2 regions of the Peribacillus sp. V2I11 genome follow, and region 2 is predicted to be linked to the other one. Evidence: a T-box and tRNA genes for the amino acid it is inferred to sense, from the RefSeq annotation. Region 2 holds a T-box; the other holds one or more tRNA genes.
The links. The T-box of region 2 lies ahead of leuS (leucine--tRNA ligase). A T-box ahead of a tRNA ligase gene usually reads a tRNA of that ligase, here a tRNA-Leu.
Positions count from the first base shown of each region.

Region 1 (3,400 bases), 730 kb from region 2:
TGAACAAAACAAAAGCGCTCTCGTAATTATCCTTAGAAAGGAGGTGATCCAGCCGCACCTTCCGATACGGCTACCTTGTTACGACTTCACCCCAATCATCTGTCCCACCTTAGGCGGCTGGCTCCATGAAGGTTACCTCACCGACTTCGGGTGTTACAAACTCTCGTGGTGTGACGGGCGGTGTGTACAAGGCCCGGGAACGTATTCACCGCGGCATGCTGATCCGCGATTACTAGCGATTCCGGCTTCATGTAGGCGAGTTGCAGCCTACAATCCGAACTGAGAATGGCTTTATGGGATTCGCTTACCTTCGCAGGTTTGCAGCCCTTTGTACCATCCATTGTAGCACGTGTGTAGCCCAGGTCATAAGGGGCATGATGATTTGACGTCATCCCCACCTTCCTCCGGTTTGTCACCGGCAGTCACCTTAGAGTGCCCAACTGAATGCTGGCAACTAAGATCAAGGGTTGCGCTCGTTGCGGGACTTAACCCAACATCTCACGACACGAGCTGACGACAACCATGCACCACCTGTCACTCTGTCCCCCGAAGGGGAAAGCCCTATCTCTAGGGTTGTCAGAGGATGTCAAGACCTGGTAAGGTTCTTCGCGTTGCTTCGAATTAAACCACATGCTCCACCGCTTGTGCGGGCCCCCGTCAATTCCTTTGAGTTTCAGCCTTGCGGCCGTACTCCCCAGGCGGAGTGCTTAATGCGTTAGCTGCAGCACTAAAGGGCGGAAACCCTCTAACACTTAGCACTCATCGTTTACGGCGTGGACTACCAGGGTATCTAATCCTGTTTGCTCCCCACGCTTTCGCGCCTCAGTGTCAGTTACAGACCAGAAAGTCGCCTTCGCCACTGGTGTTCCTCCAAATCTCTACGCATTTCACCGCTACACTTGGAATTCCACTTTCCTCTTCTGCACTCAAGTTCCCCAGTTTCCAATGACCCTCCACGGTTGAGCCGTGGGCTTTCACATCAGACTTAAGGAACCACCTGCGCGCGCTTTACGCCCAATAATTCCGGACAACGCTTGCCACCTACGTATTACCGCGGCTGCTGGCACGTAGTTAGCCGTGGCTTTCTGGTTAGGTACCGTCAAGGTACCAGCAGTTACTCTGGTACTTGTTCTTCCCTAACAACAGAACTTTACGACCCGAAGGCCTTCTTCGTTCACGCGGCGTTGCTCCGTCAGACTTTCGTCCATTGCGGAAGATTCCCTACTGCTGCCTCCCGTAGGAGTCTGGGCCGTGTCTCAGTCCCAGTGTGGCCGATCACCCTCTCAGGTCGGCTACGCATCGTCGCCTTGGTGAGCCATTACCTCACCAACTAGCTAATGCGCCGCGGGCCCATCTATAAGTGACAGCGTAAACCGTCTTTCCATCTTCTCTCATGCGAGAAAAGAACGTATCCGGTATTAGCTCCGGTTTCCCGAAGTTATCCCAGTCTTATAGGCAGGTTGCCCACGTGTTACTCACCCGTCCGCCGCTAATCTCAGGGAGCAAGCTCCCATCGATTCGCTCGACTTGCATGTATTAGGCACGCCGCCAGCGTTCGTCCTGAGCCAGGATCAAACTCTCCGAAGAAATGTTTGACTTGCTCATTTGCTTTTTTTATAGTGTGTGCTCACTTAAAATTTAACGTTGGCGCTTTGTTTTGTTCAGTTTTCAAAGAGCAATTTGACTCTTCTAAAAGAATCAACTTTCATATCATAACAAATCCAAATGGGCTTGTCAAGTTTTTTTGGTGGAGCCTAGCGGGATCGAACCGCTGACCTCCTGCGTGCAAGGCAGGCGCTCTCCCAGCTGAGCTAAGGCCCCAAAATAATCATGGTCGGGAAGACAGGATTCGAACCTGCGACCCCTTGGTCCCAAACCAAGTGCTCTACCAAGCTGAGCTACTTCCCGAAAAAATATGGTGCGCCCGGCGGGAGTCGAACCTACAACCTTCTGATTCGTAGTCAGATGCTCTATCCAATTGAGCTACGGGCGCATATTAAGATGGTGCCGAGGACCGGAATCGAACCGGTACGGTAGTCACCTACCGCAGGATTTTAAGTCCTGTGCGTCTGCCAGTTCCGCCACCCCGGCATAAATAAATAGTGGAGCGGAAGACGGGATTCGAACCCGCGACCCCAACCTTGGCAAGGTTGTATTCTACCACTGAACTACTTCCGCAAACATGCGGGTGAAGGGACTTGAACCCCCACGCCTTGCGGCGCCAGATCCTAAGTCTGGTGCGTCTGCCAATTCCGCCACACCCGCATAATATAATGGTGAGCCATGAAGGATTCGAACCTTCGACCCTCTGATTAAAAGTCAGATGCTCTACCAACTGAGCTAATGGCTCATATAAACTATTTATATATGCTATATCAAGCTTGTATGAAAATGGTGCCGGCAAGAGGACTTGAACCCCCAACCTACTGATTACAAGTCAGTTGCTCTACCAGTTGAGCTACACCGGCAAGTGTAAAAATGGTGGAGGATGACGGGATCGAACCGCCGACCCTCTGCTTGTAAGGCAGATGCTCTCCCAGCTGAGCTAATCCTCCATATATAACTGCTTGGCGGCGTCCTACTCTCACAGGGGGAAACCCCCAACTACCATCGGCGCTGAAGAGCTTAACTGCCGTGTTCGGAATGGGAACGGGTGTGACCTCTTCGCTATCGCCACCAAACATATCAGGAACGTCGTTCCTTCAAAACTAGATAATAAGAAGGTATTTCATTTTTTTAAAGCGTTGGTTAAGTCCTCGATCTATTAGTATCAGTCAGCTCCACATGTCGCCACGCTTCCACCTCTGACCTATCAACCTGATCATCTTTCAGGGATCTTACTAGCTTGCGCCATGGGAAATCTCATCTTGAGGGGGGCTTCATGCTTAGATGCTTTCAGCACTTATCCCGTCCGCACGTAGCTACCCAGCTATGCCTTTGGCAAGACAACTGGTACACCAGCGGTGCGTCCATCCCGGTCCTCTCGTACTAAGGACAGCTCCTCTCAAATTTCCTGCGCCCGCGACGGATAGGGACCGAACTGTCTCACGACGTTCTGAACCCAGCTCGCGTACCGCTTTAATGGGCGAACAGCCCAACCCTTGGGACCGACTACAGCCCCAGGATGCGATGAGCCGACATCGAGGTGCCAAACCTCCCCGTCGATGTGGACTCTTGGGGGAGATAAGCCTGTTATCCCCGGGGTAGCTTTTATCCGTTGAGCGATGGCCCTTCCATGCGGAACCACCGGATCACTAAGCCCGACTTTCGTCCCTGCTCGACTTGTAGGTCTCGCAGTCAAGCTCCCTTGTGCCTTTACACTCTACGAATGATTTCCAACCATTCTGAGGGAACCTTTGGGCGCCTCCGTTACTCTTTAGGAGGCGACCGCCCCAGTCAA
Region 1 is NZ_JAUSYW010000001.1:2,242,355-2,245,754, forward strand. Features, by position in the region: rRNA gene QFZ73_RS10775 (16S ribosomal RNA) at 37-1,587, opposite strand; tRNA gene QFZ73_RS10780 (tRNA-Ala) at 1,746-1,821, opposite strand; tRNA gene QFZ73_RS10785 (tRNA-Pro) at 1,832-1,908, opposite strand; tRNA gene QFZ73_RS10790 (tRNA-Arg) at 1,917-1,993, opposite strand; tRNA gene QFZ73_RS10795 (tRNA-Leu) at 2,003-2,091, opposite strand; tRNA gene QFZ73_RS10800 (tRNA-Gly) at 2,104-2,178, opposite strand; tRNA gene QFZ73_RS10805 (tRNA-Leu) at 2,184-2,265, opposite strand; tRNA gene QFZ73_RS10810 (tRNA-Lys) at 2,275-2,350, opposite strand; tRNA gene QFZ73_RS10815 (tRNA-Thr) at 2,393-2,468, opposite strand; tRNA gene QFZ73_RS10820 (tRNA-Val) at 2,480-2,555, opposite strand; rRNA gene rrf (5S ribosomal RNA) at 2,566-2,681, opposite strand; rRNA gene QFZ73_RS10830 (23S ribosomal RNA) at 2,745-3,400, opposite strand, start outside.
Region 1: it encodes a tRNA-Leu, which carries the amino acid that the T-box ahead of leuS (leucine--tRNA ligase) is inferred to sense. The anticodon was not compared.

Region 2 (3,400 bases):
TTGGAATGGTTCCTTCGTTGGCACGACACCGATATCGTACAGGAACTTATGCCAGAAACGAGCGTAAAGCAAGTGAAGCACTGCATGCTCAGCGCCGCCAATATAAATGTCGACCGGCATCCATTCTTTTAATTTTTCAGGATCTGCAAGTGCTTCCTTGTTGTCAGGATCGATATAACGAAGGAAGTACCAGCTGCTTCCTGCCCACTGTGGCATCGTGTTTGTCTCACGTCGCCCTTTTCGTCCGTTTTCATCCGTTACATTCACCCATTCCGATATGTTCGCAAGAGGTGATTCGCCTGTACCTGAAGGCTTGATGTCCGTAGCTTTCGGTAAAATCAATGGAAGATCTTCTTCCTTCACTGAAGACATCGTGCCGTCTTCCCAATGGATGATTGGAATCGGTTCACCCCAGTAACGCTGACGGCTGAATAACCAGTCGCGAAGGCGGTATGTTATTTTCTTCGTACCGATTTCTTTTTCTTCCAGCCATTTGATCATCGTCGAAATGGCATCTTCCTTATTCAATCCATCAAGGAATTCCGAATTCACATGAAGTCCATCACCTGTATATGCTTCACTTGTCACATCTCCGCCAGCTACGACTTCCTTGATCGGCAAGTCGAACTTAACTGCAAATTCATAATCACGCTCATCATGGGCAGGAACGGCCATGATTGCACCTGTTCCGTAGCTGATCAACACGTAATCGGCAATCCAGATCGGCATTTTTTCGCCGTTTACAGGGTTAATGGCATAAGCCCCCGTGAACACACCCGATTTATCCTTTGCCAAGTCTGTTCTTTCCAAGTCGCTTTTATGTTTCACTTCATCTAAATAGGCTTCAACTGCCGCCCTTTGATCAGCCGTCGTAATTTTATCGACAAAGTGATGTTCAGGTGCCAATACGGCATATGTTGCACCGAATAACGTATCCGGACGAGTCGTGAATACCGTGAATGTTTCATCAAAGCCATCGATATTGAATGTAACCTCCGCTCCCTCGGAACGGCCAATCCAGTTACGCTGCATATCCTTGATGTTTTCCGGCCAATCCACATCATTCAGATCGTCGATTAAGCGGTCTGCATACGCCGTGATACGAAGCATCCATTGTTTCATCGGACGGCGCTCAACCGGATGTCCCCCACGCTCACTTTTCCCATCGATGACTTCTTCGTTAGCCAATACCGTGCCAAGTGCCGGACACCAGTTAACGGCCACTTCATCAATATATGCCAGGCCCTTTTCATATAATTTCAAGAAGATCCATTGCGTCCATTTGTAATAGTCGGGATCTGTCGTGTTTATTTCGCGATCCCAGTCATAAGAAAAACCAAGGGCTTTGATTTGGCGGCGGAACGTGTTGATGTTGTGCTCCGTGAATTCAGCTGGATCATTTCCCGTATCGATCGCATATTGCTCTGCCGGAAGTCCAAAAGCGTCCCAGCCGATCGGATGCAATACATTATACCCCTGCGCCCGTTTCATCCGTGCAAGGATATCGCTTGCGGTATAACCTTCCGGATGCCCCACATGAAGACCGGCCCCTGAAGGATATGGGAACATATCCAGCGCGTAGAATTTACGTTTGCCGCTTTCTTCACCCGTTTTGAATGTCTTATTGCCTTCCCAGTACTTTTGCCATTTCGTTTCTATGCTTCTATGGTCAAAACTCATTTGATTTCCTCCTAATTTCCGTATAAAAAACAATAAAAAACCCCTCATCCCAAAATAGGGACGAGAGGATTATGTATATCTTCCCGCGGTACCACCCACATTGGCGATAGCTAAAATCCGCCCAGCTTAAAACATCCGTAACATGGATTAAAACGCCAGGCATTACTTTTCACCTTCACACCCGGGACTCCAAGGCGAGTTCACGATGATCCCAGGTTGACTTGCACCATCCGTCAACTCTCTTTACTGGTTTAAACCGCTACTATTCCTCATCATAGTCTTTATGAGAATATTGGATTTTATTTCATTCTAGTCAATTTCACCGATAATTGCAATAGCCGTACATAAACATTATCGACAGGTTTTTCATTATATATGCGAATTCAGGAAAATTCGTGCAAAAAAAAGGGAGCTATGCATTCATAGCTCCCTTGCTTCCCTTTAATGTCGCAGTAAAATCATTTCATTCCTCAATTCATTCAACTGCTGCTTCATCCGCGAAAGCATTTCCCGTTGCTGGTCATTCGAACTGGCATACAATCGTTCCATATCCGTCAAAGCCTCTTCGATATACCTTTGCGAATTTTGAAATTGTTCATCATCATAATGCTCCTGCCGTGAGGCCTCGTTAAATTCAAACTCTGCAAAATGGAGAGCCCCTTCACATTGCTCTAAAAAATGATCGACGGATTGTCTGGTTGCCATGTCAAACCCTCTCCTTCGCGTCTCATTTGGATGATTCGGAATCATCTTTTCTAGTTTGAGCAAATAACGGGTGGATTATCATTTTTTTTGAGCAATCAACCTTTATCCCAAAACTTCTCACCTTGATGGGAAATGAACTGCTCGATCCATTCGGCAAAGCCCATATGGAGCTTCTCGCCTTCTTCAAAATCATCGATATGGCCTTTTACCATTAAATACTCCTTATCGCCTTTAGCGACGGCTTCCCCATCGATGACGATATTATCTTGATAAATGCAGGCCACTTTATAGCATCCCTCGTAGGGATTCTCATATGTGTAATTAATGATATCATCCAAGCTGTATAAATCATTTTCCCCGCCCGATTCGACATTATCGAACAGACGGCATCCATTCGTTATTTTTAAAAACTCCTTATAATCCTCGGGCAGAAGCAGTCCGGTTTTCTTTTCAAAGGAATGAATTTGTTCATCCGAAGCAGGTGAATTGAAGGTGCAAGTGGCTTTGTATATGAACCCATCTTCATTTACTTCGATCACCTGATTATTTTCGGCTAATTTCTTTTTCATTTGATTAATCGCTTCTTCAACTTGACCGGTCATGTCCATCAGCTCCCGATAGGATATAGTCATTCAAAGATATACTGGAAATAGCAGCAAAATGTTTAGCCCTCAAGTATACAGTATACGCTTTTTTTTCAAAAAAAGACCTAGCTGCGAGAATGTTGTATAATATATGTTGCGCTTTATTTTATTTAGGAGGTTGCTGATTTGAATCAAGCAAACCCGTTTATATATGCAACGGATAACAAACGATATCATACATGGAATTACCACCTTAGGGAACATTTTGGTCATAAGGTTTTTAAAGTTGCACTTGATGGCGGTTTTGACTGTCCGAACCGTGATGGCACCGTCGCACATGGCGGCTGTACCTTCTGCAGTGCCTCTGGCTCTGGTGACTTTGCTGGCAGCAGGGTCGAACCCCTCGACGTCCAGTTTAAGAAGATCAGCGA
Region 2 is NZ_JAUSYW010000001.1:2,968,272-2,971,671, reverse strand. Features, by position in the region: gene leuS (leucine--tRNA ligase) at 1-1,680, opposite strand, end outside; T-box leader at 1,734-1,965, opposite strand; gene QFZ73_RS14505 (DUF2524 family protein) at 2,122-2,385, opposite strand; gene QFZ73_RS14500 (SMI1/KNR4 family protein) at 2,481-2,987, opposite strand; gene mnmL (tRNA modification radical SAM protein MnmL/YtqA) at 3,156-3,400, shown strand, end outside.